DNA from 4 places in the Aeromonas sp. TS_SC_11 genome. Region 3 is predicted to be linked to each of the others. Evidence: predicted binding sites of a transcription regulator. Region 3 holds the regulator's gene; each other region holds the start of a gene.
The links. Region 3 encodes sigma-54, which starts transcription at its own class of promoters, with help from an activator protein. Its sites were predicted from a motif close to TGGCACNGTTTTNGCTT; they were not measured.
Positions count from the first base shown of each region.

Region 1: the regulator sigma-54 is predicted to act here: its motif matches at 3,806-3,822, upstream of fliE (flagellar hook-basal body complex protein FliE).
Region 2: the regulator sigma-54 is predicted to act here: its motif matches at 2,575-2,591, upstream of flgA (flagellar basal body P-ring formation chaperone FlgA).
Region 4: the regulator sigma-54 is predicted to act here: its motif matches at 3,305-3,321, upstream of flhA (flagellar biosynthesis protein FlhA).

Region 1 is NZ_CM170470.1:4,470,322-4,475,522, forward strand. It holds gene fliH (flagellar assembly protein FliH) at 1-570, opposite strand, end outside; gene fliG (flagellar motor switch protein FliG) at 639-1,700, opposite strand; gene fliF (flagellar basal-body MS-ring/collar protein FliF) at 1,693-3,402, opposite strand; gene fliE (flagellar hook-basal body complex protein FliE) at 3,449-3,766, opposite strand; gene AC1P02_RS20675 (AraC family transcriptional regulator) at 3,924-4,832, shown strand; gene AC1P02_RS20680 (amidohydrolase) at 4,899-5,201, shown strand, end outside.
Region 2 is NZ_CM170470.1:4,327,758-4,332,958, forward strand. It holds gene flgC (flagellar basal body rod protein FlgC) at 1-338, opposite strand, end outside; gene flgB (flagellar basal body rod protein FlgB) at 338-736, opposite strand; gene AC1P02_RS19975 (CheR family methyltransferase) at 800-1,624, opposite strand; gene AC1P02_RS19980 (chemotaxis protein CheV) at 1,643-2,554, opposite strand; gene flgA (flagellar basal body P-ring formation chaperone FlgA) at 2,777-3,382, shown strand; gene flgM (flagellar biosynthesis anti-sigma factor FlgM) at 3,473-3,793, shown strand; gene AC1P02_RS19995 (flagella synthesis protein FlgN) at 3,790-4,206, shown strand; gene yfcE (phosphodiesterase) at 4,251-4,793, opposite strand; gene AC1P02_RS20005 (peptide ABC transporter substrate-binding protein) at 4,805-5,201, opposite strand, start outside.
Region 3 is NZ_CM170470.1:660,737-665,937, forward strand. It holds gene AC1P02_RS03085 (BglG family transcription antiterminator) at 1-598, shown strand, start outside; gene npr (PTS phosphocarrier protein NPr) at 617-889, opposite strand; gene rapZ (RNase adapter RapZ) at 910-1,776, opposite strand; gene ptsN (PTS IIA-like nitrogen regulatory protein PtsN) at 1,819-2,265, opposite strand; gene hpf (ribosome hibernation promoting factor) at 2,268-2,555, opposite strand; gene AC1P02_RS03110 (RNA polymerase factor sigma-54) at 2,577-4,016, opposite strand; gene lptB (LPS export ABC transporter ATP-binding protein) at 4,082-4,807, opposite strand; gene lptA (lipopolysaccharide transport periplasmic protein LptA) at 4,811-5,201, opposite strand, start outside.
Region 4 is NZ_CM170470.1:4,457,146-4,462,346, forward strand. It holds gene flhF (flagellar biosynthesis GTPase FlhF) at 1-1,149, opposite strand, end outside; gene flhA (flagellar biosynthesis protein FlhA) at 1,166-3,268, opposite strand; gene flhB (flagellar biosynthesis protein FlhB) at 3,376-4,506, opposite strand; gene fliR (flagellar biosynthetic protein FliR) at 4,593-5,201, opposite strand, start outside.

The DNA of each region.
Region 1 (5,201 bases), 980 kb from region 3:
CTCGGCGGCCGGCAACAAGGCCAGCCCCTGCTTGAGCGCTTCCAGCAGGATACGGGGTGAGGTCTCTGCCTCGTGCCGCATGAGGGTGCGGGCCAGTTGCATCACCAGCGAGATGAGCTGCTGCTCCACCGCCTGATCCAGCTCATGGAGAGGATTGGCAAGGCGGTCAATCAGCGACTGCCAATGGGCCATCTGCTGATCCACCTGCTCGCGGGCCAGAGCCAGCCCCTCCTCCTTGCCCTGCTCGAGCCCGGCCTGGTGGCCTTGTTGCAAGCCTTCCAGCTTGCCCTCCTCCAGTCCCTTGGCGAATCCGGTGGCCTGACCTTCGGCCATGCCTTCATCCCAGGCGGCCTGACGGATGGCTTCCAGCTCTTCTGCCGTTATGCTGGGGGTGGGTTCAGGAACCGGTTCTTCCACCGGCACTTCTTCTTCCTGCTGATACCAGTCGGGAGAATAACCCAGGGCATTGGTCTCGACCGCGGCCTCGACTTCCATCTCCGGCCAGCCCCACGCCTCGACCCGGGTATCATCCCCATCAGGGCGAACATAACCACGCAGCTTGTTGTTCATGCTTTAAATGCGCCCCTCGCCACGGTCAGATACGGGCCAACGAAACCGAACACTTGATGGTTCATGGTTTAGAGGAACTCCTCGCCGCCACCGGCGCCCAGCATGATCTCGCCGGCATCCGCCAGACGGCGGGCGATGGAGAGGATCTCTTTCTGGGCAGCTTCCACCTCGGAGACCCGGATTGGCCCCATGGCCTCCAGATCGTCCGCCAGCATCTCGGCGGCCCGCTTGGACATGTTCTTGAAAATCTTCTCGCGCATCTGATCGTCCGAGCCCTTGAGCGCCCGTTGCAGCAGCTCGCCCGGCACTTCCCGCAGCATGGTCTGAATGCCGCGGTCGTCCACGTCGATGAGGTTCTCGAACACGAACATCAAATCCTGGATCTGCTGGCTCATCTCTTCGTCCGACTCGCGGATGGAGTCCATCAGCTGGCCTTCGATGTTGGTATCCAGGTAGTTCATGATGTTGGCTGCCGCCTTCAGGCCGCCCATCTTGGCTGCCTGGGCACCCGCCGCACCGGCGAACTGTTTCTCCATGATGTCGTTCAACTCTTGCAACGCCGCCGGTTGCACCTCTTCCAGGTTGGCGATCCGCATCACCAGATCCAGGCGCACCTGCTCCGGGAACTGGCTCAGGATCTCGGCCGACTGCTCAGGCTCCAGATAGGACAATACGATTGTCTGGATCTGCGGGTGTTCGTTCAGGATGATGCTGGCCACCTGGCGTGCATCCATCCACTTGAGGGAGTCGAGGCCGCGGGAGCCCGAACCCAATATGATTTGATCCACCAGGTTGCTGGCTTTGTCTTCGCCAAGGGCCGCCACCAGCGCCTTGCGCACGAAGTCTTCGCTGCCGATGCCGATGTTGGTGTACTTCTGGATATCGTCGATGAATTGACGATGCACCGCCGCCACCCGATCGTGGCTGAAGTCAGACATGGAGGCCATCGACATACCGAGTCGCTGTACCTGCTTGGGCTCGAGGTGACGGAAGATCTGGGCAGCATCCTCTTCATTGAGGCTCAGCATCAATACGGCCGCCATCTCCATCCCGCTCATCTGATCCAGGATCAGGCGCTGTCCCTCGGTAATGTCATTACCGGTGACTTGGGTCTTAATTTCTTCAGGCATCTTTGTTGCTTACCCATTCTTTAATGACCTGTGCGGCCAGATCCGGTTCGTTCGCCACCAGCGCACGTACCGCCTTGAGCAGATCCTCGTCACGGTGCAGATCCGGCAGTTTCAGATGGCCGTCACGTACGCCGAATACCGGCTCGGACTCGGCCTGAGCGGCCAGCAGACTGAGCTCGTCATCCCCACCCAGCACTATGCTGTTGTCCAGATCCAGATCCCCTTCCGGTCGTGCATCCGGGTAAAGCAGACGCTTGAGCATGGGGCGTACCACTGTGACGATCAACACTATGATGACCAGCACCGAGGCCGCGATGCGCACCGCACGCCAGAACCAGGGTTGCTCGTAGATGGGCGCGTCGGCCACATTTTCAAGCTCTGGCCGGTTGAACGGAATGGCGACCACTTCCAGAGTATCACCGCGGGTCACATCAAAGCCAAGCCCGCCGCTCAACAGACGACGCAGGGTATCGAGTTCGGCCTGGGAACGGGCCTCACGGGTGACGGCGCCATCGGCACCGGCGATGGACTTGTAATCCACGGCTACCGAGACTGTCATGCGGCGAATGCCCCCCATCTGGCGGCGAATATGGCTGACGGTGGTATCCAGTTCGAAGTTGCGGGTTGCTTCCTTGCGGGAACGACCAGAGGAAGAGGCGGCTCCGCCATCCCCGCCTGCGGCTTCCTCGGGAATATTCGAGGCAGCGGGTGGCTGATTGGTGAGAGCACCCGGCACACCGCCGTTGCTGCCGCTGGCACTGTTCTCTTCCAGCGTCATCTCGGAACGCACGGCAGGCAGGTCCGGGTTATAGGTCTTGCGGGTCTGCTCCTGCTGGGAGAAGTCGAGGGAGAGGTCAACCTCCGCCGTATAATTGTCGGCACCCAGTACGGGTATCAGGATGGCGTCAATTTTTTGTTTGTATTCCACTTCCTGCTTCTGCTGCATCGCAAACTCCTTGCGGGTCTGGGCAGAGACAGGATCTTGCGAACCGGAATTGAGCAGGCGACCGTTCTGATCGGTCACAGTGACACGGGTCGGCTCCAGGCCATGTACGGCGGAGGCGACCATGTCGACGATGGAATCCACTTCCCCCTGACCAAGAGCATTGCCCTTGAGGCTCAGCACCACGGTCGCACTGGGTTTGCGCTCGTTGCGGGCGAACACGTTGTCCTTGGGAATGGCCAGCAGTACCTGGGCCTTGGCCACGTTCTGGAACTGCTCAATGGCGCTCGCCAGCTGGCGCTCGCGGCTTAACTTGAGGCGCTCCGTCTCCATGCGCTGGCTGACGCCAAAGCTGGAATCCTTGAGCAGGATGGACTCGCCATCGTTGCTGGCATCGGTATTGGTGGCAAGGCCGGCGCGGGTCAGGCGCAGGCGGATATCGGCATATTTTTCGGCGCTGACCAGCACGCTCTTGCCATCCACCTCATAGGGGATCTTCTGGGCGTCAAGGTAGTCCAGGGTCTTGACCAGCTCCTGGGTGCTGTAGGTGCCAAGGGGACGCATGTCCGGCTCCTTGCCCCACAACAGGATGAAAACGGCGATCGCCAGACAGATGGCCAGCCCCAGGATCAGGGTAATTTGCCGCAGCACATCCGTGTTGGACAGGAAGCCGAGAGCTGAACTCTTTTGCTCGTTCTCATCGAGGGCAGCGGAGCTCTCCTCGTTGATCAGCAGTTCGCCATTTTGGTCAGTAGCCACGATTTATGTCCTTATTGCTGACATGTGCATGATATTCAGTAATCTCTTATACCGGCATGTTCATGATGGTCTTGTAGGCATCGACCATCTTGTTGCGCACCTGCACCGTAGCCTCGAAGGCGATAGAGGATTTCTGGCCGGCGATCATCACATCGGACAGATCGACTGACTTGTCACCCATATCGAAACGGGTGCGCAGATCATTGGCGGCGCCTTGCAGTTCGTTGACGTTGCCGAGCGCCTGCTGCAGCAACTGACCAAAGTCAGAGGTGACCTGACGACCAGGCTGAGTCAGCGGCGTGGCGCCAGCTTCAACCTTGAGAGCCTGCATCTCTTGCATCAGGCTGCTTGCACTAATTTCCATATCTCATCCCCAGACAAATCATTGACGCTGGCATCCAATAAGCAATTAGAGTGCCAATGCGTTAGGAGTGGCGTGAGGATGCGTGGCCAGACCAGAGCAGGCGGATTCGACAAGGACTGATGGCTCTGATTAAATCCGGTGTTGACGCCCACTTTTAATGGTTGGCAAGGAGTCATCTCTGGATTATCGCAAACCTGTGTTCAAGGCGATGGACTACATAAGCCAGCATCTGGATCACAATCCCAGTCTGGATGAGGTCGCGACGGCGGCCGCCATCTCCACCTTTCACTTTCACCGCATTTTCAAGACGATGGTCGGAGAGACTATCGCCGGCTTTACCCGGCGCCTGCGCATGGAACGTGCGGCCCGTCGCTTGCTGGCCGCACCGCAGAGCGATATCACCACCCTTGCGATCGCAGCCGGGTTCTCCAGCTCCCAGAATTTCGCCAAAGCCTTTCGCCTGCACTTCGCCATGAGCCCCTCGGAATACCGCCAGCAACAAGGGGGAAACTGGAAAAGCAAGATTGGAAACGATCCCCTTCCCTTTGAAACCTATGATGGCCTGGTCATGCACCCGGTCACTGAACACCAGGGTCTGCTGCAGGGGGCGAGCGTCAAGCAGATGCCTACCCGGCGCGTTGCGTATATGCGCCGTATGGGGCCCTATGGCAAAGAGACCTGCGAGCAAGCCCATCGGGATTTACTCGCACTGTTCGCGTCAGACGAGGCGATGACACTGGCAGGCACCTTGAGTCTCTATTGGGATATTCCTGACATCACCGATGAGACGCGCTGCCGTACTGACGTTTGCATTGAGCTGGATCCCGAGATCCATGCAGGGCGCCAGTTGACCACCCAGACCATCGCCGCTGGCCCCTATGCGGTATGCCAGTTTATCGCTCGCGGTGATCAACTGGTCACCACTTGGGAGATAGCGTTTGGCTGGCTGGTGAGCAAAGGGCTGAGCTGCGACGACCGTCCGTGTTACGAGCAATACCACGCGGGCACTGACCCCGACCGGGATCATTACGTGTTTGATATCTGTATCCCGCTTATCAACCCATAAGCCGATACCCCATTTCCATTCACCCTCTTCGGTGCCTTCGGGCGCCGAAGCGACGGAGTCATGCCCATGAATGTCAAAACGCTGTTTCTTGCCAGCCTGCTGGTGAGCCTTCCGATGGCAGCCAATGCCCAGTCACAGAGCCAGACCCTGATCTTTGGCGGCACCATCTACAGCGGCGATCCGGCGACCCCTCACCCGGAGGCAGTCGGTATTGAAGGTAAAAAGATCGTGGCGGTCGGCAGTTACCAGGAGGTCAGTGCCCGGCTCGGCAGCCATGCCAACCAGATTGATCTGAAAGGAAAGTATCTGATGCCGGGGCTCATCGATAGTCATGTGCATGCGGCCTTTGCCGGATTTCAGGCCATGACG
Region 2 (5,201 bases), 1.1 Mb from region 3:
GAGGCATTGATCATGTCCGCCATCTCTTCAACCATGTTGACGTTGGGTTTGAAAATATAGCCATCATCGTCCGCCATGGGATGGTTGGGGTTGTACTCCTTGAGCAAGGGGGCCTTGCTCTCGACAATCCCTTTCACCTCGACCCCGACCGATGATTGCTTGTCTGACATCGCCTGATCCAGTTGAGCGGCAAAGATTGGCCGCCTGGCATGGTAAGTTTTTTCCACGCTGGAGCTGACGCTGTCGGCGTTGGCCATGTTGCTGGCCACCGTGTTGAGTCGAACAGACTGTGCACTCATGGCCGAGCCTGCAATGTCAAAGACCTTGAACAAACTCATTACTGTTCTCCTTTCAAGGCCTTCAACAGGCCACTGATCTTGCCGTTCATAAATTCAAGGGAGGTCTGGTACTCAAGGCTGTTGCGCAAGAACTCGCTGCGCTCCTGCTGCACGTCAACCGTGTTGCCATCACCGGTATCCGGCTGCAGGGGATTGCGGTACTGCATCAGACCAGGGGCATCCGATTGCAAGGCAAAGTGCTTCTCACTGGTGGTGGCCATACCAAACCCTTGCTGATGCTGGGCCTGTGCCAATGCCTCTGAGAAGTTGATATCCCTGGCTTTGAAACCCGGGGTATCTGCGTTGGCAATGTTGCTGGATAGCACCTCGGCACGCTTGGAACGAACGCCCAGCGTGTATTGGTGAATCCCGAATGCCTTGTCGAATGAAATTGCCATAGCACACCTCCTGCTTGATAAATTATTAGCAAGAGGTGTGCCAAAGAGGGATTTTAAGCGGGGTTATTTGACTTTGTAGACGATGCCAGGATTGCAACGGACCATTTCGAACCGATCGGTCAGACCAGCCAGTGACTCTGAGGCCCCCAGCATCAGATAACCACCAGGGTTGAGGCTGGCTGCGAACTGATTGAGGATCTTCGACTTCACTTCCGGCGCAAAGTAGATGAGCACGTTGCGGCAGAAGATGATGTCAAACTTGCCGAGCAGGCTGTAGCTCTCCAGCAGGTTCAGTGGCCGGAACGTGGTCAATTTTCTGACACGTTCCACCACCCGCATCTTGTTGTCACCATAAGGTTCGAAGAACAATTTTTTGCGCTCAGGTGACAAACCACGAGCCAGCGCCAGACTGTCGTACACCCCTTCCTTGCACTGATTGAGCATGGTGCTGGAAATATCGGTGCCCACAATCTGCACGCCACCGGGCAAGGTACCCGGCTTCTTGACCTGCTGTTCCAGCGCCGTCATGGCGATGGAATAGGGCTCCTGCCCAGACGAGGAGGCAGCCGACCAGATCTTGATCGGACGGCCACTCTTGCCCAGTTCAGGAAAAAGCTTGTCAGTGAGTAGTTGAAAGGGGTAAGTATCGCGAAACCAGAGGGTCTCGTTGGTAGTCATGGCATCAACCACTGCCATTTTCAGGTCACGCTCACGCACACTCATCGCTCGAGTAACCAGATCAGACAGACTCTCAATACCAAACTGAGTCATCAAGGGTGAAAGCCGACTCTTGACCAGATACTGTTTGTTGTCACCCAGCACGATTCCGCTCTGTACTGCCAGAAAGTTGCTGAATTGTTTGTATAAGTCGTCCGAAAGTGTCTTCATGCAGTTTGTTCTTCTTGATTAGAGTGCGCCTTGTACGGCTTTGGCCAACTCATCCGGTTGGAATTTGGCGATGAAATTGTTCGCACCGACTTTCTGCACCATGGCCTGATTGAACACCCCACTGAGGGATGTGTGCAGAATAACATGTAAGTCCTTGAGATTGGGATTGTTACGGATCTCTGCGGTAAAAGTATAACCGTCCATTTCTGGCATCTCGATGTCCGAGATCACCAAGGCAATCTGATCCTTGATGGGGCCATTCTTGGCCATCTCCAGCAACATGTTGAGTGCCTCACGCCCATCCTTGGCCAGCACACATTGCACGCCAATCGCCTCAAGGGCTCGCTGCACCTGCTTGCGAGCAACAGAAGAGTCATCTGCTACCAGTACGGGACGACCATGGGTATTGTGCTCAACACTGGCATCCACCAACTCGGCACTTACTTCAGTCGACACCGGGGAGATTTCGTTGAGGATACGTTCAACATCCAGGATCTCCACCAGCTCGCCGTCTACCTCCGTGACCGCAGTCATGTAGTTGATGCGCCCTGCCCCTTTGGGTGGCGGCAGAATGGATTCCCAGTTCATGTTGATGATGCGTTCAACCGAATGCACCAAGAAGCCCTGAACTGAACGGTTGTACTCGGAAATAATAATGAAACACTTGCTCAGGTCCTCGATGGGACGTTTGCCCACCGCCATGCTGAGATCAATCACCGAAATGGTCTGGCCACGGATGTGCGCAACGCCACGAATACAGGAGTTGAGCTTTGGCATGACGGTCAAGGGAGGGCATTGCAGCACTTCACGCACTTTAAATACGTTGATGCCAAATCTTTGACGTCCATTGAGACGAAACAACAGCAGCTCCAACCGGTTTTGTCCCACCAGCTGGGTACGTTGGTTGACCGAGTCCATAATACTGGCCATAAACACTCCCTAAAAACGCTTGGCATTAATCATGCATGCGTATTGGCTTGCGTCAGACTATCGATGTCACTACAAACGAATTCTGAAGCAAGCATAGTTAAATATGGTGATATGCGTGAACAACTTATCGGCCTGCGAGAGAAAATGATTAGTAGACTTTTCCTCATCTTACTGCTGTTTTGCGGCATATCTCACGCCACGGCATCCGAGGTGACCAGTTATCTGCAAGAAATGGCGCAAGAGTTTGTGCTCGGCCAGCTCGATATTCCACTCGATGCCCAGGCTCATGTGCAAGCTGCCTCCATTGATGACAGACTACCTTTGAGCCGCTGCGAGCAGCATCTTACCATCAGCCTTCCCGCCAGGATGGAGGTGCGTCGTAACACCACCGTCTACCTCAAATGCGAGGAAGAAAAACCTTGGGACCTCTATTTGCCGGTGCGCGTCAGCATCCAGAAACCCTATGTGACCGTGGCTACCCCGGTAGCCAAGGGCGACATACTCAGTGAGAGTGTCTTGACGCTGGCCTATCAGGATCAGACCCAGATCCGCGGTGATTATCTGAGCGATCAGGCCCCCCTGATAGGAGTACGCAGCAAACGGGAACTCAAGCCGGGTCAGCCCATACGGCTCAGCCAAGTCTGCGTGGTTTGCAAAGGCGACCAGGTCACACTCAGTGCAGAAAACAGCAGCATGCAAATCAAAACCATGGCCCGAGCCTTGCAAGATGGCAGCTTCGGAGACATGATCAGCCTCGTCAATATTCGTTCAGGAAAAACAGTGCAAGGGAAAGTCAGCGCAGTCGGCTCTGTCGTGGTCCCCTTCTGATATGTTTTTCTGGTTATTTTTTTCTAAAGTTCTGACGACGGTCACCGATAAACAGGTAAGCGAACAGCAAAGCAGACGAAGGTAAACACTATGGCTATTAACAATATCAACAACTTGGCGAATAATCGGTTGCAAAACACCGGTAACAGCCAGGGTGCCAACACCAAACAAGCGACCTCGTCTCCCGACAACCGTGCGGCGACTGTCAAGACAGACTCCGTCTCCTTGACCAATGAGGCGCAGCAATTGCAACAGATGCAGAAAAACCTCAACTCAGCCTCCACCGGCAATGAAAGCCGGGTCGAGAGTCTGAAGAAAGCCGTGGCCAATGGTGAATACCAGGTCAACAGCGAGGCGGTAGCCAAAAAGATGTTCAGCTTTGAATCCACTCTGGACAAGCTGCTCGGATGATGGATTTACCTTCGCTGCTGCACACCCAAGACGAATATCTCTCCCGGATGCAAGGTTTGCTGGAGGAGGAATTCAACCTGCTCAAGCAGCACCAAGCATTGGCGCTGCCTGAGCTGGCAGAGCGCAAGCAGAAACTGCTTGCAGATATTGAAGTGCTGGACCAGACCTTGGCCCGGCTGCCCGAACTGCAACAGCAGCTGTCGGCCTTTCCAGAGCAGATGACTACCCTGCGTGAAAAACTCGATGCCTGTCAGGAACAAAACGATGTGAATGGTCGCCTGCTCGAGCTCAGCATCGTCTCCAACCGCCGCTTGGCAAGCTTTTTGAGCCAGTTGCGGGATCGCAACTCCCTGACTTATGACGCCAAGGGCAACACCCGCTCCGGCACACGCTCATTCGGCATCAAGGCCTGATCCCTTTCCGCTCCCCCCTCGCGCAAGCTCTGCCTGTCGCCAACCTATAACACCAGCCTCAACAGTTCTTCGCTGTCCGCACAGGCATGGATGCTCAACACGCCCGTCTCATACCGGCCATAGGTTGCCGCCAGCTCTCCCCGTGGAAAACAGATAGACCCCGGATTCATCAGCACCAGCTCCCCTTCTCGCTGCAGCACGGGTAGATGGGTGTGGCCGCTGATAAACAGGCTGCCGGGGGGCATCGGTACCGCATCCGGGCGATAGAGATGACCATGACTGACAAACCAGCGCCGTCCATCCACCAGCAACTGGTTATAAGGTGCTGTCATGGGGAAGTTCAGCAACATCTGATCCACTTCCGAATCGCAGTTGCCACGCACCGCCATGATGTGCGGCGCCAGCTGATTGAGCCGCTCCGCCACGGCGGCGGGGGCATAACCCGGCGGCACCGGATTGCGAGGGCCATGGTTGAGCAGATCGCCGAGCAGCAGATAGTGATCGGGCTGCCAGGGAGCAAGCTGGGCCAGCACCTGTTCCAATGCGCTCAGGCTGCCGTGCAGGTCTGAAATGATGGCAATCTTCATCGCGAACTCCCTTACTGCTTGCTGAAATAGAGATCCTTGGTGGCGATAGCCCCCTTGAGGTTCTGGCTCGGCAACCCTCGCAGTGTGGGGTCCACCAGCCGCATCTGGTTGTAGTGATACACGGGAATGGCGGGCATTTCGTCCATCAGCAGCTGCTCGGCCCGGCGATAGAGTCCGGTCCGGGTACTACCATCCAGGGTGTCCGATGCCTGCTGCAGCAAGCCATCAAAGGCCGGATTGCAATAGCCGCTCTCGTTCTGGGGATCCTGACAGCGGAAGCTGTTGAGCATGGATGAGGGCTCCACATAATCTCCAAACAGGAAGGAGCGGACCAGCATGAAATCACCACTGTCTTTTGCCACCTGATAGGCGCTCCACTCCATGTTGTTGAGCGACACCTCCACCCCC
Region 3 (5,201 bases):
GCGAGATTACGAGGGATTGGCGCGGATCGAGCAGGATTTTGTCATCAGCACTGTCAAGGTGAGCGAGAAGAACGTGTCCGTGGTGCAGGTGGCACCTTTCCCGACCCAGTATCAGCTGGAGCAGCTCGGTAAACTGGTGCTGATCGACCGCACCCGCCCCTACCTGCTCGACAAATACTTCGATGCCGACCACTTCATGGTGGTCAATGAGCCACTCAACCAGGGCCAGCTGTTCGCCCGCATCTGCGATCAGCTGGAACAGGAAGACCGGGTAGAAGCGGGGTTCAGAAGTTCACTCCACGAACGGGAGCGCATCGTCTCCACCCTGCTGGGAGAAGGCATAGCCCTCCCCCACTCCCTCGGCCTGCTGGCGCGGCGCACCCTGGTCTATACAGTGCTGGCACCACAGGGGATCGACTGGGGCAATGGCGAAACAGCCACCCTCATCTTCGTGCTGGCCATCAGCAAGGCGGACTACGAAGAGGCGATGGGGCTCTACGATCTGTTTCTGGCGCTGATGAACGAAAAAGCCAGCAAGAATCTGCTGGCTTGTCGGGATTTTGCCAGCTTCAAGGGGCTGGCGCGCACCGGTTCCTGAACCAGGGCGGGGAGTGAGTCACTCCTCGTTGAAGCCGGAGGTGAACAGCGCCACCACGGCGGCCAGCGCCTCCACTTCTTCGGGGCCCTCCACCTGCACTTCCACCTGCTTGCCCTGGGCTGAATCCAGCATCAGCAGGCCGATCACGCTGTCTGCATCGGCCTCGATGCCGTCCTCATTGCGCAGCAGCACGTGGGCATCGAAGCCCTGTACCAGCTCGAACAGCATCATGGCCGGTCTGGCATGCATACCCAGTTTGTTCTTCACTTCCACCGAGGCTGAGACGGTCATCTGATCTTCCTATTGATCCATCAATGTTGCGGCGTACTTTTGTCGAGGGTGCGGTGGCGGATCTGGACGTTCTTGCCGAGCAAGCGGAACGCGCCAGCCAGCTGCTCTGCGATGAACACGGACCTGTGCTGGCCCCCAGTGCAACCAATTCCCACAGTGACATAGCTACGATTGTTGCGCTCCAGATGAGGCAACCAGGTCGCCAGCATGTTTTCAATCTGCAGGATGAACTGCATCACGTCTGGCTGGCTGGAAAGGTAGCGGGCTACAGGCTCGTCCTTGCCGGTAAAGGGTTTGAGCTCGGGGATCCAGTGTGGATTCGGCAGGAAGCGGGCATCGAACACGAAGTCGGCGTCCTTGGGGATGCCGTACTTGAAGCCGAACGACTCGAACACCAGCACCAGCTCATTCTCTTTCTTGCCGAGCACCCGGGTCTTGATGAGCTCACTCAGGTCATGAATGCTGAGGCTGGTGGTGTCGATACGCAAATCGGCAGTCGAGGAGAGCGGCGCCAGCAGATTGGTCTCTTCACGGATCGCCTCATCCAGCGAGAGCTGCTTGCGGGACAAGGGGTGCAGCCGGCGGCTCTCACCGTAGCGTTTGAGCAGGGTGGAGTTCTCCGCATCGAAGAAGAAACTGGAAAATTCCACCCGGCCCTCATTGCGAACCTGAGCCAGCAGGGTCTCCAGCTTATCTGCGCTCACCGGCAGGTTGCGCACGTCGATACTGACCGCTAGCTTGTCATACTGGCTCTCGACCGACACGATCAACTGGGGCAGCAGGTTGACCGGCAGGTTATCCACACAGTAATAACCCAGATCCTCCAGCACGCGCAGGGCAACTGTCTTGCCCGAGCCAGAGCGCCCACTTACCACTATTAATTGCATCTTGTTGCCTCACCGCTTGGGGTCATCACGAGGGCCCGAATATCAGGCCGACGTCATGATCTGATAGAGATCTTCATCGCTGGTTGCCTGGCGCAACTGGCGGCAAACCGCCTTGTCGCCCAGTTTGGATGCCATCAGGGAAAGGGTCTTGAGGTGCTGTTTGCACTCGCTTTCCGGCACCAGCAGGGCAAAGAGCAGGTCAACCGGTTGATTGTCGATGGAGTCGAAGGGGATAGGCTCTGCGAAGGTCATCAGGATGGCGGTCGGCGGAAACTCGTCACCGATCCGGCCGTGGGGAATGGCGATACCGGCACCGATCCCGGTACTGCCCATTTTTTCTCGTGCCAGCAAACACTCGAACAGTGTCTGGCGAGAGGTCCCCAAGCGCTCAGCGGCTAATTCACTGATGATCTCGAGGGCGCGTTTCTTGCTGGTACAAGGGACCGCACTTTTGGTGCAGCCCCGACTCAGTATGTGTTCAAGTTGCATAGTTATTTTTGATTTAACTTATCTTTGTGCTTGATGATCTGCCGATCCAGCTTGTCCAGCAGGGTATCAATCGCAGCATACATATCAGCATGCTGTGAATTGGCGAACACCTCACCACCGCTGACATGCAGCTTGGCTTCGGCGATCTGGTTCAGTTTTTCTACGCTCAACACCACATGAACATTATTGATGTGGTCAAAGTGACGCTCGAGTTTGGCAAATTTGTTGTTCACATAATCACGCAGAGCTTCGGTGATCTCGACATGGTGTCCGGTCAGGTTAATTTGCATAACGTCTTCCTTTTGTTTTGCCTAAACCAGGCGTTTGCGCTGATTGGATGGCGGGATCAACAAGGATTCACGGTACTTTGCGATCGTGCGTCTCGCCACCATAATACCCTGTTCGGCCAGCAAATCCGCGATCTTGCTATCACTTAGCGGCTTGGCGGGATTCTCTGCCGTCACCAGCTTCTTGATCAGCGCGCGAATTGCGGTCGATGAGCACTCTCCTCCTCCTTCTGTGTTCACATGACTGGAGAAAAAAAACTTCAGTTCGAAGATGCCGCGGGGGGTATGCATGTATTTCTGGGTCGTTACCCTGGAAATGGTCGACTCATGCATCTCCACCGCCTCGGCGATATCGTTGAGCACCATGGGCTTCATGGCTTCTTCACCATACTCGAAAAAGCCCTGTTGTTGCTCGACAATACAGGTCGCCACCTTGAGCAGGGTGTCGTTGCGACTCTCCAGACTCTTGATGAACCACTTGGCTTCTTGCAAGTGGGAGCGAATGAACTGGGTATCCTGGCTGGTACGCGCCTGACGGGCCATGGCGGCATAGGTCTCGTTGACCCGGATGCGCGGTGCAGAATCCGGGTTGAGTTCGACGACCCATTTGTTGCCCTTCTTGACGACGGTGACATCCGGGATCACGTACTGGGAGTCACTCTGTATGATGCCGTTACCCGGCCTGGGCTCCAGTTGCTGGATAAGGTCCAGCACCTCCTTGAGGTCACTCTCCTTGAGCTTGGTCTTGCGGGCCAGGGTGCGGTAATCACGGTTGCCGAGCAAGTCCATGTGCTCCTTGATCACCTCCCTGGCCTCATTGAGCCAGGGCAGTTCAGGAGCGTACTGGCCAAGCTGGATCAGCAGACACTCCTGCACCGAGCGCGCAGCGATGCCGACCGGATCGAAATGCTGCACCCGCTTGAGCACGGCCTCGACCTCGTCGAGTTCCACCTCGACATCCTCGCTGCTCACCGCCGCCTGTATATCTTCGAGAGAGACGGTCAGATAACCGGAGTCATCGATAGCATCTATGATGGCCAGCGCAATGGCGGCATCCAGATCGCTGAACGGGGTGAGGCGCATCTGCCACAGCAGATAGTCCTGCAGGTTCTCGGTGGTTTCCCCCTGATAGACGCTGTCCTCCCCATCGTGGATGGGGCCTGCGCTCTGGGCTGTGCCGGCTGAATAGACATCTTCCCAGGTGGTATCTACCGGCAGTTCGTCCGGCATCTGATCCTGGGCCATGGCATCGCTGGAGTCGAGCTGGCTGTCGTCGACGGGCTCTTCCGGGCTGGTCTCCTGAACGTCATTCTCCTCTTGCTCAAGCAAAGGATTGTTATCGAGCGCTTGCTGAATTTCCTGCTGGAGTTCCAGGGTGGAGAGCTGGAGCAGACGAATCGCTTGTTGTAATTGCGGCGTCATGGTCAGGGACTGACCGAGACGCAACTGTAATGTCGGCTTCATCTACGTCGGGATATCCTTATGTTCAGCGAGGCAGTCGTCAAAGGAAATGAAGAGATGCCCCCTTACTATAGACTGAATTGATCGCCCAAATAGACGCGCTTGACCTGTTCATCGGCAAGGATCTCGGCCGGTGCACCTTCGGCGATCATCTTGCCGTGGCTGACGATATAAGCCTTCTCACATACGTCCAGAGTCTCCCTGACGTTGTGGTCGGTGATCAAGACACCAAGGCCTCTATCTTTCAGATGCTGGATGATCTTCTTGATGTCTATCACAGAAATGGGGTCGACCCCGGCAAACGGCTCATCCAGCAGAATAAAGCGCGGCTCAGCCGCCAGCGCGCGGGCGATCTCGACCCGGCGTCGCTCCCCCCCTGACAGACTCTGACCCAGGTTGTCACGGATATGGGTGATGTTGAACTCTTCCAGCAGTTGTTCGACCTTGTCTTCACGCTCTTCGCGGCTCAGCCCCTTACGGGTCTGCATGACCCCCATCAGGTTGTCGAACACGGACAGACGACGGAAGATGGAGGCCTCCTGCGGCAGATAGCCGATGCCGTTACGGGCACGGATATGCATGGGCTGCTGGCTGATGTCCTGATCATCGATGGTGATGAGGCCGGCATCGCTCTGCACCAGCCCCACTATCATGTAGAAGGAAGTTGTCTTGCCGGCACCGTTCGGGCCGAGCAGGCCGACGATCTGGCCGGTACCCACCTCCAGACTCACGTCACTGACCACCATGCGACGCTTGTAACTTTTTTGCAGGCCGGCTGCTTTCAACACTGCCATGGTTTATTTTCCCTGCTTCTTCTGGTCGGCGGGCTTGTCGAAGTTCTCTACCTGATCAGGCAGGAACACCGTCTTGACCCGCTGGGTCGGCCCCTTGCTCTCGGCGATCATCTTCTGTTTGACGATGTCGTAGCGGATCAGGTCACCGTTGACCTGGCTGTCTTCCTGTTTGAGCTGACCGTTACCGGTAATAGTCACCAGGCGATTTTTCAGCTCGTAGCGAATGCTGTTGCCGTGGGCGTTGACCGGTTTGCCGTTGTCCAGGATCTGGAAGAAGGTGGCAGGCTTGCCATAGGCCGTCATGACCTCGGCCCCTTTGTCGCCGGAACGGATCACCACCACCTTGTCAGCCTTAATCTTGATGGTGCCCTGAGTGATGATGACATCGTCACTG
Region 4 (5,201 bases), 990 kb from region 3:
TACCGCCTCCTGCATCACTCGACGCTGGGAAGTGGCTGACATCACCAGGTAGCTGCGGATGCGAACCTTGGCATTCTTGACCAGGGTATCGAGCTGCTCGGTCAGCCGTATATCCCGCTGCCCGACCCCTGCGGTATCGATGAGTACCAGCCGACGATGGCGGAACTGATAAAGCGCATTGGCCAGCTCTTCGGCATCACGCACCTGCCGAACCGGACACCCCATGATGCGACCATAGGTCTGCAACTGTTCATGGGCACCAATCCGGTAGTTGTCCGTGGTGATGAGCGCCACCTGCTCGGCGCCATACTTCATGGCAAACCGTGCCGCCAGTTTGGCGATGGTGGTGGTTTTGCCCACCCCGGTCGGTCCGAGCAGGGCAACCGCCCCACCCTGTCGTAAAATGTCGTCTTCGCTGATCTTGAGCTGGGCGGTCAGCACCTCGGCCAACTGGGCCATGGCCTGATGGATGGACATATCCTCAGGGATAAGGCCCGCCAGCTGATCGGCAAACGCATCATCAAAGCCTATCTTCTTGAGTTCCTTGATGAGCAGGGCCCGCATAGGTTCACGGCGTTCCACTTCCTGCCACATCAGTCCGGAGATCTGGTGCTCCAGCAGCTTGCGAATGCTGGCCATCTCCTTGCGCATCCCTTCCATCTCCTGCTCTCGCGGCGCAGGCTGGGGAGCGCGACCCGGGGTCGCCACTCTGGCTTTGGGCTTGGCGGGCTCGGGCGCCGCTCCCCACTGGCCCTGTTCGGCCAGGGTGCGAGGCGCGGATCCGGCAGCAGCCATCGGGGCCCCACCGTTGAGACCGGCCGGGTTGGATGGATTCAGCTTCTGCTGGCGTGCCAGCAGCGCGGCCAGGGTATCGGCATAGTGTTCGTTCTGTTCCTTGGCCGGGGTGGGCACAGGGCGCGTCATCTGCCGTCCGGCAGACGAGATATTGACGCTCTCATCGTTCAACTGACGGCGAACCGGCGCATCTTTGGGTCCCGGAACCTGGGATTGATAATCGACAGCAGCGACTATCTCCACCCCTCCGGTGACTTTCTTGTTGGACATGATGACGGCATCGGGCCCGAGAGTCTCCTTGACCTCAGCCAGCGCCGTTCTCATATCCTTGGCAAAAAACCGCTTAATCTTCACCCGTCATCTCCGCTAACTAGTTCTGTCCTACCGCACTGACGATGCGGATTTGCTTGTCATCAGGCACTTCCTGATAAGACAGAACGCGTAATCCAGGAATGGCATTCTTGACAAATTTCGCCAGGGTATTGCGCAGTATCCCTGATGTCAGAAGCACGGCCGGTTGGCCTTCCAGTTCTTGTCGTTGAGTGGCTTCCACCAGCGAGCGCTGCATCCGCTCCGCCAGGCCCGGCTCTATGCCAGCGCCATCACCACCCCCTGCCTGCAGGGATTGATGCAATATACGTTCCAATTCTGGCGACAATGTGATCACCGGTAACTCGGGATCCGGGCCGGCAATCTCCTGCACTATCAGGCGGCGCAGGGCGATACGGCAGGCGGCCGTGAGCACTTCCGGGTCCGGGCTGCGCGGGGCATATTCCACCAGGGTCTGCAGGATAGTGCGCATATCACGGATTGGCACGCCTTCATTGAGCAAATTCTGCAATACCTTCACCAGGTTACCCATGCTGATGACCTCGGGAACCAATCCTTCCACCAGTTTGCTCTGGTGCTTCCCTATCATGTCGAGCAGTTGCTGCACCTCGTCATGTCCCAGCAGCAAGGCGGCATGGTTGGAGAGGATCTGGCTCAAGTGGGTAGCGACCACTGTCGCGGTATCCACCACTGTATAACCCAGGGTCTGCGCCTGGGAGACCTGCTCCTTGGCGACCCACACCGCCTCCAGCCCGAAGGCGGGATCCCGGGTGGCAATGCCCTGGATCTGGCCGAACACCTGGCCCGGGTTGATGGCCATCTCCTTATCATGGTAAACATTGGCCTCGCCGGTACTGACCCCCATCAAGGTGATGCGGTATTGATTGGGCGCCAGATCCAGATTGTCCCGAATATGTACGGCAGGAACCAGAAAGCCGAGCTCCTGAGAAAGTTTCTTGCGCACCCCTTTGATCCGGCTGAGCAGTTCACCACCCTGATTGCGATCCACCAGAGGGATGAGCTGATAGCCCACCTCCAGCCCGATAATATCCACCGGCATCACATCGTCCCAGCTCAGCTCTTTCTGCTCATGAGGCTGCTCTGAAGTAGCCGGCATCAGCTCGCCCTTGGCGGCCTTGGCCGCAGCACGTTTCTCACGGCGCAGCAGCCACCAGGCTCCGGTGGCAGAGATGGCTCCCAGACTCAGGAAAGCAAAATGTGGCATGCCGGGAACCAGCCCCATCATCAGCAGGATGCCGGCCGAGATGGTCAGTGCCTTGGGATTGTCAAACAACTGACCCAGTACCGCCGTGCCCATGTCCTGATCCGTATTCTGCCGGGTCACTATGATGGCGGCGGCGATGGAGAGCAGCAGGGAGGGGATCTGAGCAACCAGACCGTCACCAATGGCAAGCAGGGTATATATTTCAGCCGCTTCACCAAAGGTGAGCTGGTGCTGCATCATGCCGATGATGAAACCGCCGATGATGTTGATAAAGAGGATCATGATGCCCGCGATAGCATCCCCTTTCACAAATTTGGAGGCACCGTCCATGGAGCCGTAGAAGTCGGCTTCCTGGGTCACATCCTGACGACGTTTTTTGGCATCTTCCTGGTTGATGAGACCAGCGTTCAAATCCGCGTCGATGGCCATCTGTTTGCCGGGCATGGCATCCAGGGTGAAACGGGCGCTCACCTCTGCGATCCGCCCCGCACCCTTGGTGATGACCACAAAGTTGATGATCATCAGGATCGTAAAGACGATGATACCGACCGCATAGTTGCCGCCGATCACCACGTTGCCGAACGCCTCGATCACATGACCGGCTGCAGCGCTGCCATTATGACCTTCCAGCAAGACCACCCGGGTTGACGCCACGTTGAGCGCCAGGCGCAGCAAGGTAGCGAGCAGCAAAACGGTTGGAAAGGCAGCAAATTCGAGAGGGCGGCGGGTATAGACGGCGACCAGCAAGACCACGATGGAAAGCGCAATATTGAAGGAGAAGAGGACATCCAGCATCAGCGGCGGGATGGGCAGCACGACCATACCAAGAGACGCCAGCACCAGCAGCGGTGTCCCCACCCCCTTGGTCAGCAATCCCCTGTGCTCTTTCAATCGGCCCAATGATGCCTGGAATTTCATCGTTTTTCTCAATCTTAAACTGCTGGTGTCAGATTAAAGCAAACATCAAGCCAACAATTCAATGCATTGATTTTAAATGATTTTATTTTGACTGCGTCAGAAGTTTGTCATTTTCGAAATTCGGGCGGAATGGGCAGATCCTTGGAGATCGGATTGGGGCGCCGGCCGCTGCCACGACGGAATTTTTTGAGCTGATAAATATAAGCCAACACCTGAGCCACGGCGGCAAACAGGCCTTCCGGGATTTCGTGCCCAATCTCGGTGGAGTGAAAGATGGCGCGGGTGAGTGCCGGGGACGGCATGATGGGGATCTTGTACTCCCTGGCTATCTCCCTGATCTTCATTGCGATCTCATCTGTTCCCTTGGCGACTACCTTGGGCGCTGCACCCGGCTTGGCAATGTCGTATTTGAGCGCCACCGAGTAGTGGGTCGGGTTGGTGATGATGACGTCTGCCTTTGGCACATCTCCCATCATGCGTCGCATCGCCATCTGCATCTGCAACTGCCGTATCCGTCCCTTCACCTCGGGTTTACCTTCGCTGTCCTTGAATTCGTCTTTCACTTCCTGCTTGGTCATCTTGAGCTGGCGGGTGTGGTTCCAAGTCTGGAAGGGTACATCTATGGCCACTATGGGGATGAGAGCACAACAGAGGATGATCAGCATCCACAGCAGCAGGTCCAGCGCATCTATGATTCCCCCGGGAAACCCCTCCATGGAGAGGTTGAGCAGATGGTTGAACTGGCTCGACAACATCCACCAGGCAAACAAACTGATGAAGACCACCTTGGCAATGGACTTGACCAGTTCGATCAGGGACTGCACCCCGAACATCCGCTTGATGCCGCTGAGCGGGCTCAGCTTGCTCCACTTTGGCATCATGGCCTCGGAGGAGAAATTCATCCCCCCCAGCAGGGTATTGCCGACGAAAGCCGCTATGGCCACCAGCATGAACAGCAGGCCAAGCGGATAGACAAGCTCCCTTAGCAAGGCCGGCAACATGGCGCCCATGGCGTTGGGATCAAAAGCCTGATCCCGGTCCAGAGTAAAGCCAATGGTGAGGATCTTGACCATGGCGCCGGCCAGACTCTCCTTGACCATCAGCAGACCGAAAACGGCTGCCAGCAGGACGCTGGCGGTACCCAGCTCCTTGGAGCGTGCAATCTGCCCTTTTTCCCGGGCCTGTTGCAGTCGTTTGCCCGTGGGTTGTTCGGTACGTTCCTGATCGGTATCAGCCATCTTGCTGACCTCCGCAACGCCGGACGCAGCTCAGCGGCACTCGCCTCCAGAGGAAGTGAAGCTGTTCGGTATCAAGCCACGCGCAATCAACCATTCTGATCACCGAAGCACTGGACATTAATCAGCTCGCAGCTGGTCTCCTGCACCCGCTCCCACATGGAATCGAAGTGACCGAGAAAACCGCCTATGGTGAGCCAGAGGATGAAGAGACCGGACATCATGCTGACCGCAAAACCGATACTGAAGATATTGAGCTGGGGGGCTGCCCGGGTCATGACACCGAACGCAAAGTTGATGAGCAGCAGCGCGACTATGGCCGACAGCGCCATCACCAGAGAGGCCTGGTACATGATCCCCAGAAAACCGACCAGACTGCGGATGGCAGGCAGGGTGAGCCCGGCATCGGAGACCGGCAAAGTCTCGAAACTCAGCACTACCATGCGCAGCATGATGAGGTGACCATCTACCGCCAGAAACACCAGAGTTGCCAGCATCAGGTAGAACTGGCCTACCACAGGGGCAGACTGGCCATTCATGGGGTCCACCAGGGTCGCAAAGCCCAGACTGGTCTGCATGGCGATGACCTGGCCGGCCATCACGAAGCTCTCCATCAGAAACTGGGTCATCAGGCCGAGGGCAATGCCGATGAGCAGCTGCTGGGTCAACACCAGAAAACTGCCGACGGAGAACAGCTC